DNA from 3 places in the Streptomyces sp. NPDC033178 genome. Region 3 is predicted to be linked to each of the others. Evidence: predicted binding sites of a transcription regulator. Region 3 holds the regulator's gene; each other region holds the start of a gene.
What was found. The regulator HspR, encoded in region 3, represses chaperone genes until heat shock. The targets are predictions, from matches to a motif close to TTGAGNNNNNNNNNCTCAA.

Region 1 (3,272 bases), on a different contig from region 3:
GGAGCCTCCACGGTGAAAAGGCCTGTGACGAGCGGCGCGGAGACGAGGAACCCCGCTGCACCCTCCGCCTCCACCGGCTCCACCGCCGATCCGGACGCCGTTCGCGCCACTGATCCGTACGCCGCTCCCGCCGCCGGGCTCGACGGCATCCCGCGGCAGCGGCCTCTCGCCGTCGAGAGCGCGCACGTCGCTGTCGCCGCCCGTGCGCCCGCCGTCGCCGAGAACGCGCCCGCCACCACCGGGAGCGCCCGGCCCCTGCCCGCCCGCCTCCGCCGCGTCCGGCCCTGGCGGCTGTTCCCCACGCCCACCGGGACCCCTTTCACCTTCGGGTACGCGGTCGTCCTCGCGGTGACCTCTCTCATCGCCGAGTACGCGGACCCGGGCCTGGTGGGCCGGGTGCTCCAGGCGTCCAGTACCGATGTGGCGCATCTGGCGCAGTCGCCGGTGCGTGTGCTGGTCGCCAGCGCGCTGTGGATCGCGGGCGGCCTCACGTCGGCGTACGTGATCGCCTTTCTGCTGGTGCTCACCGCGTTGGAGCGGCGGATCGGCGGGTGGCGTACGGCGGGCGTCTTCCTGCTGGGCCACGGCCTGGCGACGCTGGCCACCGAGATACCCGTCGGCCTCTCCGTCCTCGCCGGACATCTCCCCGAGAGCTCGCTCCACCGCTACGACTACGGCATCAGCTTCGGCGTCGCCGCGAGCGTCGGCGCGCTGGCCGGGCTGCTGCGGCCCTGGCTGTGCCTGACCGTGCTCGCGGTGTTCGGCTGGATGGTCGTCGGTGACCTGATCGCCTTCACGGATCCGATGACGAACTGGGGACACCTGATGGCACTGGCCATAGGGGTGGCCACCTGGCCGCTGCTGTGGCGGGTCAGCTCCAGGACGACGACCGGGTCCACGGAGACCCCTCGTACGGCACGGGCCTGCCCGTGAACGCGTCGAGGAGCATGCGGTCGCCGACCGGCCGGTCCAGTTTCACCGTCACCTTCTTCGCGCGCAGGTCCGATGTGCAGGGACCGTCGGAGGGGTTGCGGAACCAGGCGGAGAACACCACGTTGTCCTCGCTCTCCAGCACGGCGACCCCGGGGCCGTCGTCACAGGACCCGTGGTGGGCGCGCAGGACGACGGTCCGGCCGTCCCGCGACACCGTGTCCAGCCCGGCGAGCTCCCACAGGGCGGCCGACAGGTCCGGCAGGGGTTTGACCGGGGGCCTGGGAAGCTTCGAGGCGACGACCGCGACGCGCTTGAGCGGGGTGTCGTAGCCCTTGATCGTGAAGTGCCAGGCGGGGACCGTCGCCGTCCCCCGGCTGGTGTGGATCGTCATCTCCCCGAGCCGCGCACCGGTCACGGTGAGCCGGGGCCCGGGACCGGAAGCCCCGCCGACCTTCTCGTACGCCGCCCGCGCGGAGACGACCGGAAGGGCCAGCGAGTCGCCGCTGGCCCAGCGGACCTCCCCCTTCTTCGGCGGGGCGCCGGGAAGGGAAGCGCGGAGCTCGAAGTTCTGACGCTGGTACGCCTGCTTGTCGGCGTCGTTGTGGAACGCCCCCTCGGGCAGGCGGACCGGATCCCCCAGCGGGAAGTAGCCCTCACGCCACACCCGTGCGGCCTCCGAGCCCTCCCAGGCGTCGGAGACCTGACGCGCGCGTTCCGCGGTACGGGCCGGGTCGTGCCGTGAGCCGCCGTCGCCGTACTTGTCCGCGCATCCGGAGGCTCCGACGGCCGCGGTGACGAACAGGCCTGTGACAACGAGAAACCTACGCAGCCGAGCGGTCCACATGATGCCCCCGAGGCAGACGACTGGAACGGACGAGCAATCCGACGCTGCACCTGTGACGCACCGGCCGGGCGAGACGTTCACCGGCGTTCACCGACGTGATCGCTCACAGCGAACAGCGCCTGGGGAACAATCGAAGGCTCACATGCATTGAGTCGGCATAGCTCAACTTGACTGCCGAAGGGGAGATCATGGCTTTGACGTCCGTTCCGCTCACCCTGCCCGTGCTGCCGCTCGACGACGAGGTCGTGCTGCCCGGAATGGTGGTGCCCCTGGACCTCAACGACACGGATGTACGGGCCGCGGTGGAGGCCGCACAGGCCGCCGCGCGTTCCAGTGGAGGAAGCAAGCCGAGGGTGCTGCTTGTTCCACGGATCGACGGGACGTACGCGAACACGGGCGTGCTCGGCACGGTCGAGCAGGTCGGACGCCTCGCCGACGGCGACCCCGGCGCCCTGATCCGCGGCCGCGGCCGGGTCCGCGTGGGTGCCGGTACGACCGGCCCCGGAGCCGCTCTGTGGGTGGAGGGCGTCCAGGTCGAGGAGACCGTGCCCGACCCGCTGCCCGGCGCCGTGACCGAGCTGGTCAAGGAGTACAAGGCGCTGGCCACCAACTGGCTGAAGAAGCGTGCCGCCTGGCAGGTCGTGGACCGCGTCCAGGCCATTGACGACGTGTCCGCACTCGCCGACAACTCCGGATACTCACCGTTCCTCACGACCGCCCAGAAGGTCGAGCTCCTGGAGACCGCCGACCCGGTGGCCCGGCTGAAGCTCGCCACCGAGCAGCTGCGCGAGCACCTCGCCGAGCAGGATGTCGCCGAGTCCATCGCCAAGGACGTACAGGAAGGCGTGGACAAGCAGCAGCGGGAGTTCCTGCTGCGGCGCCAGCTGGAGGCCGTCCGCAAGGAGCTGCGCGAGCTGAACGGCGAGGCGGAGGGCGAGGAGTCCGACGACTACCGGACCCGCGTCGAGGCGGCCGACCTCCCCGAGAAGGTCCGCGAGGCCGCGCTCAAGGAGGTCGAGAAGCTGGAGCGCTCCAGCGACCAGTCGCCCGAGGGCTCCTGGATCCGCACCTGGCTCGACACCGTCCTGGAGCTCCCCTGGAACGAGCGCACCGAGGACGAGTACGACATCCAGGGCGCCAAGGCGATCCTGGATGCCGAGCACGCCGGCCTCGATGACGTGAAGGAGCGGATCACCGAGTACCTGGCGGTGCGCAAGCGGCGCAACGACCGGGGTCTGGGTGTCGTCGGCGGCCGCCGCGGCGGTGCCGTGCTCGCGCTCGTCGGACCTCCCGGCGTCGGCAAGACCAGCCTCGGCGAGTCCGTCGCGCACGCCATGGGCCGCAAGTTCGTCCGGGTCGCCCTCGGCGGCGTACGGGACGAGGCGGAGATCCGCGGACACCGGCGCACGTACGTCGGCGCGCTGCCCGGCCGGGTCGTTCGGGCCATCAAGGAGGCCGGGTCCATGAACCCGGTGGTCCTGCTGGACGAGATCGA
Region 2 (3,272 bases), on a different contig from region 3:
CTTCCTGGGCATCGATCTGGGCATCGTGAACATTGCCACCACCTCGGACGGCGAGATCATGGCCGGACGCGACCTCAACCGCATCCGGGTCCGCGAACGGAGCCTGCGTACCAAACTGCAGAAGAAGAACACCCCGTCAGCCAAGCGTCGGTTGAAGAAGCGGCGGCGCAGGGAGGCCCGGCGGGCGAAGGACATCAACCACAAGATCGCGAAGCGTGTGGTGGCCGAGGCGGAACGCACCGGTCGCGGAATCGCCCTGGAAGACCTCACGGGCATCCGCGAGCGGGTACGGCTGAGGAAGCCCCAACGGGCCACCATGAGCAGTTGGGGATTCGCCCAGCTGGGGCAGTTCATCGCGTACAAGGCCCGCAAGGCCGGGGTGCCGGTGGTGCACGTCGATCCGGCGTACACCTCGCGCACCTGCGCCGAGTGCGGGCACATCGACAAGGCGAACCGGGTCTCCCAGGTCTGGTTCGCGTGCCGGTCGTGCGGATTCGTTGATCACGCCGATCGGAACGGCTCCCGCAACATCCGCGCCAGAGCGTGGGAGTTGTGGCGACGCGGGGCCCCGTCAACGGCCCCGGTCCCACCCCGAAACCCAAGGGTGGGACTGGACGCAAACGGCACGTCACCGCCAGTGGCGACCGTTGTGCAAGCCCGGCACCTCAGTCCCGGGTAGTTGACCCCTTGTGGAAACCCGGAGCAAGCGGCCCCACATCTGTCCGGCGTCACCCGTGCCCCAGCGCCGACGTCAGAGCGATCTCGACGACCACCCGCGAAGGGTTGGGTGACGGGGTCCGGCCGTAGCGCTCGGCGTACCGCCGCTCCGCCTCCGCGACCCGCGCCGGATCCGTGGAAACCGTCGCGCGCCCCTCCAGCGTCGCCCACCGCCGCCCGTCCACCTGACAGACCGCGACCGGGATGCCGTCGGGCCCGCCGGCCAGCACGTTCCGCACCTTCGTGCTGGACTTGTTCGCGATCACCCGAGCGAGACCGGCCTCCGGATCGTATGTAACCCCGACGGGCACCACATGCGGGGTGCCGTCGGGACGGAGGGTGGTCAGGGTGCACAGGTGACGTTCCCGCCAGAAACCGAGGTACGAGTCGTCGGGATCGTGCGGGTTCACGGGGTACGAGGCCATGGACCGGAACTTAGCCGCTGACCCTCGCCCGCATCTTCTTGAGTGGAATAGACTCAACTTTGTGTACGTTGGTTGGGTCAGCCAACCTGGAGCACGAGGAGGAGAACGGACACGTGGACGCCGAGCTGACCAACAGGAGCCGGGACGCGATCAACGCGGCCAGCAACCGGGCCGTGACCGGGGGGCACGCCGATCTCACCCCCGCGCATCTGCTCCTCGCGCTCCTTGAGGGGCAGGAGAACGAGAACATCACCGACCTGCTGGCCGCCGTCGAGGCCGACCAGGCGGGCGTACGGACCGGCGCGGAGCGCGTGCTGAGCGCGTTGCCCAGCGTGACGGGCTCCACCGTCGCCCCGCCGCAGCCCAACCGCGAGCTGCTCGCCGTCATCGCCGACGCCTCCGAGCGTGCCAAGGAACTGGGCGACGAGTACCTCTCCACCGAGCACCTGCTCATCGGGATCGCGGCGAAGGGCGGCCGGAGCGGGGACGTACTCTCCCAGCACGGGGCCAGTGCGAAAAAGCTGCTTGAGGCCTTTCAGAAGAGCAGGGGAGGGCGCCGGGTGACCACTCCGGATCCCGAGGGCCAGTACAAGGCACTCGAAAAGTTCGGTACGGACTTCACCGCGGCCGCGCGTGAGGGCAAGCTCGACCCCGTCATCGGCCGTGACCAGGAGATCCGCCGGGTCGTCCAGGTGCTGTCCCGGCGCACCAAGAACAACCCCGTCCTCATCGGCGAGCCCGGCGTCGGCAAGACCGCCGTCGTCGAGGGGCTCGCCCAGCGGATCGTGAAGGGTGACGTCCCGGAGTCGCTCAAGAACAAGCGGCTCGTCTCGCTCGACCTGGGCGCGATGGTGGCCGGTGCCAAGTACCGCGGTGAGTTCGAGGAGCGCCTGAAGACGGTCCTGGCCGAGATCAAGGACTCCGACGGGCAGATCATCACGTTCATCGACGAGCTGCACACCGTCGTGGGCGCGGGCGCCGGCGGCGACTCCTCCATGGACGCCGGCAACATGCTGAAGCCGATGCTCGCCCGCGGTGAGCTGCGCATGGTCGGTGCGACGACCCTGGACGAGTACCGCGAGCGGATCGAGAAGGACCCCGCCCTAGAACGCCGCTTCCAGCAGGTGCTGGTCGCCGAGCCGACCGTCGAGGACACCATCGCGATCCTGCGCGGACTCAAGGGACGGTACGAGGCCCACCACAAGGTCGTGATCGCGGACAGCGCGCTCGTCGCCGCCGCCACGCTCTCCGACCGGTACATCACCTCCCGCTTCCTGCCCGACAAGGCCATCGACCTCGTCGACGAGTCCGCGTCCCGGCTGCGGATGGAGATCGACTCGTCCCCCGTCGAGATCGACGAACTCCAGCGGGCCGTCGACCGGCTCCGTATGGAGGAGCTCGCGCTCGACAAGGAGACCGACCCCGCCTCCAAGCAGCGCCTGGAGAAGCTGCGCCGCGACCTCGCCGACAAGGAGGAGGAGCTGCGCGGCCTCACCGCCCGCTGGGAGAAGGAGAAGCAGTCCCTCAACCGCGTCGGTGAACTGAAGGAGAAGCTCGACGAACTGCGCGGCCAGGCCGAACGGGCCCAGCGCGACGGCGACTTCGACACCGCCTCCAAGCTGCTGTACGGCGAGATCCCCACCCTGGAAAGGGACTTGGAGGAAGCCTCCGAGGCCGAGGAGGAGGCCGCCAAGGGCACGATGGTGAAGGAGGAGGTCGGCCCGGACGACATCGCGGACGTGGTCGGCGCCTGGACCGGCATCCCCGCCGGACGCCTTCTGGAGGGCGAGACCCAGAAACTCCTGCGCATGGAAGAGGAGTTGGGCCGCAGGCTGATCGGCCAGACCGAGGCCGTACAGGCCGTCTCGGACGCCGTACGCCGCACGCGCGCGGGCATCGCCGACCCGGACCGCCCGACCGGCTCGTTCCTCTTCCTCGGCCCCACCGGCGTCGGCAAGACCGAACTCGCCAAGGCCCTCGCGGACTTCCTCTTCGACGACGAGCGGGCCATGATCCGCATCGACATGTCGGAGTACGGCGAGAAGCACAGCGTGGCCCGGCTGGTCGGCGCGCCGCCCGGCTACATCGGCTACGAGGAGGGCGGCCAGCTGACCGAGGCGGTCCGCCGCC
Region 3 (3,272 bases):
CCGCTCCTGCGGTGTCCTCGCCAGGCAGCACCGACTGCGCCGCCAGGGCGAGTCCCTGCACACCAAGGCCGACCAGTACGACCGGCTCATCAGCGGTGCGGAACGCCATGCCCTCACGAACAAGCGCCAGGTTCTCACCGATGAGATCCGGCGCGTCTCGACCCGCCGCTCGAACCTGAACGACGCCCTGTCCTGGTCTGCCGCCCGCTGGGCGGTGGACCAGGCGATCGCCGCCGGGGCCACCGTCATTTACGTCGAGGATCTGCGGTCGATGGAAGCCCGGGGCATGGGCCGCAACCACAACACCCGCATGTCACAGGCGGTGCGTGGGCAGATCGTGGACCGGATGCGGCATCTGTCCGCCGAGGCGGGCATCGCCGTGGTGACGGTTCCGGCCCGCAACACCTCGAAGCACTGCCCGCAGTGTCTGGTTCCGCTGCGCCACCGCAAGGCCCCCGACCGGCCGACCGTGCCGGGCTGGAAATGGGCCGTCTGCCGCTCGTGCGGCTGGCAGGGCGACCGTGACCAGGGTGCCTGGCGGCGCATCGCCGCACGCGGACTCACCCACCAGGCGAAAACCGTCATGGACCGCACCAACGGCGCCATGGTGATCCGCAACGTGGTCGACAAACTCGAAGCCCAGGCAGTCATCACGCCAAAGACCAGTCGGGACAGATCCAAGACCGGCCCGACGAAAGCAGCATGTCCGACGCCCAGGCGACGCCGGACACCCTCCCCCGCTCAGGCGGGCCAGCGTCCGGAGGGACACGCTCACACGGACCCGACTCGGCTGCCTCGTGCAGCCCTCCGGAACCAGGGCGTGACGACGATCAGCTCACATCGTCCGCGAGGGGCAGTCCTGGGTGCGGGTTTCCACCTGCACGCCCACGCCTCCCCTCCTCGGTGGGAACACGTACCAGGCACTAGGCCTGACTACGTTTCCCTAAGCTGATCAGAGACGCTGCCGACCCCGACCCACTCCCGCAGCAACCCCTCCCGCTCCGCCGCCCGGGGCGACCCTTCCTCCTGCGCCCGGCCCCACTGCGCCATGGCGGCCAGCGTCGCGCGCAGGGTGGCCTCGCCCGCCGTCAGGTGGGAGAGGAGGGACACCGAAAGTTCGTACTCCGCCTGGGAGTAGCTGGACGCCGCCGCGTACACGGTCAAGTCGGTTGTCCCGTCGGCCGTTTCGACGAGGACGCTCATCATCGGCGGCGCATCGGTCTCGCCGAAGCTGGTCACGGTCAGCACCATGTCCACCATCACGCTGATCCGACGCTTGAGGGTCTTCAACGGGACGTCCTCGACGGTCAGCCCACGCACCTCGTCCCACGGCCACAGGTCCGAACTGCCGTCACCGAGCGACACGACCCCCTCCGGCGTCAGCCGCACCCCCGGGGCGCGCCCGGACGGTTTCGCCCCCACATACACATCGCCCTCGGCGATCCAGAACAGGCCCACCATGGCCATGGGAAAGCTCCATTCCCCCAGTGATTCCCAGCGATCAGCAGATTCCGTACATGATCGCAGTACGTGGAGGGGCCCGGCGGTTCGGTCGAACCTCCGGGCCCCTCCACGTACTTGACGAAGCGTCAGTCCGACTGCTGTCGCTTAGGGCGCCACACCACCAGCGCGCTCGTCTGCTGGACCTCCTGGTACGGGACCAGGTCGCGGCGGTACGAGGCGTGGACGGCGGCCTCGCGCTGCTGCATCGCGGCCGCCGCGCCGTCCAGGGCCGCTTCCATCTCCGCGACGCGGGACTGGAGCGCGGCGACCTGGTTCTCCAGCTCGATGATGCGCTTGATGCCGGCGAGGTTGATGCCCTCGTCCTGCGACAACTGCTGGACGGTGCGCAGCAGTTCGATGTCACGGGCCGAGTAGCGGCGGCCGCGCCCGGCCGTGCGGTCCGGGGAGACCAGGCCGAGGCGGTCGTACTGGCGGAGGGTCTGCGGGTGCAGGCCGGAGAGCTGGGCGGCCACCGAGATGACGTACACCGGTGTTTCTTCCGTCAGCTCATATGCGGAATAAGAACTCTGTCGACGGCGTCCGGTTGCGTCCATGGTGTCCTCATGCTCCCTTCGCGGCCTGGAACAGCTCCGCCCGCGGGTCCTCGTCCGCGGTGGCCTCGCGATACGCCTCGAGCGCGTCACGAGCCTTCCCCGTCACGTCCGTGGGGACACTCACCTCGACGGTGACCAACAGGTCCCCGCGGGTGCCGTCCTTGCGGACCGCGCCCTTGCCACGGGCGCGCATAGTACGGCCGTTGGGTGTGCCCGGGGGCAGCTTCAGGGTGACCGGGGGTCCCCCGAGCGTGGGCACGCGGACCTCGCCGCCGAGCGCCGCCTCCGTGAAGGTGACGGGGACGGTGACGGTGAGGTTGTCGCCCTTGCGGCCGAAGACCGGGTGCGCGTCGACGTGCACGGTGACGTAGAGGTCGCCCGCCGGTCCGCCCCGCTCGCCCGGGGCGCCCTTGCCGCGGAGCCGGATGCGCTGGTTGTCCGACACCCCGGCCGGGATACGGACCTGCATGGTGCGGGACGACTTGGCGCGCCCCGAGCCGTTGCAGACCAGGCACGCGTGCTCCGCGATCAGGCCGCGGCCCTTGCAGTCGGGGCACGGGTCGGTCAGCGAGAAGCCGCCGCCCGAGCCGCGCGCCACCTGGCCGGTGCCGACGCAGGTCGGGCACACGCGCGGTGTGCCGTTCTTGTCGCCGGTGCCCGAACAGGCCTTGCAGGGGGACTGCGAGGTCATGCGGAGGGGAACGGTCGCCCCGTCCACCGCCTCCGTAAAGCTGAGCGTGACCTCGGTGTCGATGTCCTGGCCGCGCCGCGGCTGCGTACGCGTGCCGGTGGTGGCACCACCGCGGTTGAACAGCCCGCCGAAGACGTCACCGATACCGCCGCCGAAGCCGCCGGCACCGCCCTGGCCGCCCGCTCCGCCCTGACCCGGGCCGCCTCCGAAGAGGTCGCCCAGGTCGAAGTTGAAGTTGCCGCCTCCGGCGCCCGGTCCCGGCCTGAACCCGCCGTTGCCGAAGAGGGCGCGCGCCTCGTCGTACTCCTTGCGCTTCTTGGGGTCCCCGAGGATGTCGTTCGCCTCGGAGATCTCCTTGAAGCGGTCCTCGGCCTTCGCGTTCCCCTTGTTGGCGTCCGGGTGGTACTCGCGGGCGAGCTTCCGGTACGCCTTCTTGATCTCGGCCTCGGTGGCGTCCTTGGGGACGCCGAGGACCTTGTAGTAGTCCTTCTCGATGAAGTCCTTGGTGCTCATCCTCGACGCCC

Region 1: the regulator HspR is predicted to act here: its motif matches at 1,925-1,943, upstream of lon (endopeptidase La).
Region 2: the regulator HspR is predicted to act here: its motif matches at 1,181-1,199, upstream of clpB (ATP-dependent chaperone ClpB).

The regions. Positions count from the first base shown of each region.
Region 1 is NZ_JBVIPT010000002.1:599,263-602,534, forward strand. It holds gene ACZ5VQ_RS06575 (rhomboid-like protein) at 13-933, shown strand; gene ACZ5VQ_RS06580 (hypothetical protein) at 872-1,777, opposite strand; gene lon (endopeptidase La) at 1,966-3,272, shown strand, end outside.
Region 2 is NZ_JBVIPT010000017.1:276,013-279,284, reverse strand. It holds gene ACZ5VQ_RS36130 (RNA-guided endonuclease InsQ/TnpB family protein) at 1-679, shown strand, start outside; gene ACZ5VQ_RS36125 (pyridoxamine 5'-phosphate oxidase family protein) at 729-1,142, opposite strand; gene clpB (ATP-dependent chaperone ClpB) at 1,256-3,272, shown strand, end outside.
Region 3 is NZ_JBVIPT010000004.1:580,656-583,927, reverse strand. It holds gene ACZ5VQ_RS13345 (zinc ribbon domain-containing protein) at 1-952, shown strand, start outside; gene ACZ5VQ_RS13340 (hypothetical protein) at 934-1,467, opposite strand; gene ACZ5VQ_RS13335 (heat shock protein transcriptional repressor HspR) at 1,590-2,057, opposite strand; gene dnaJ (molecular chaperone DnaJ) at 2,065-3,261, opposite strand.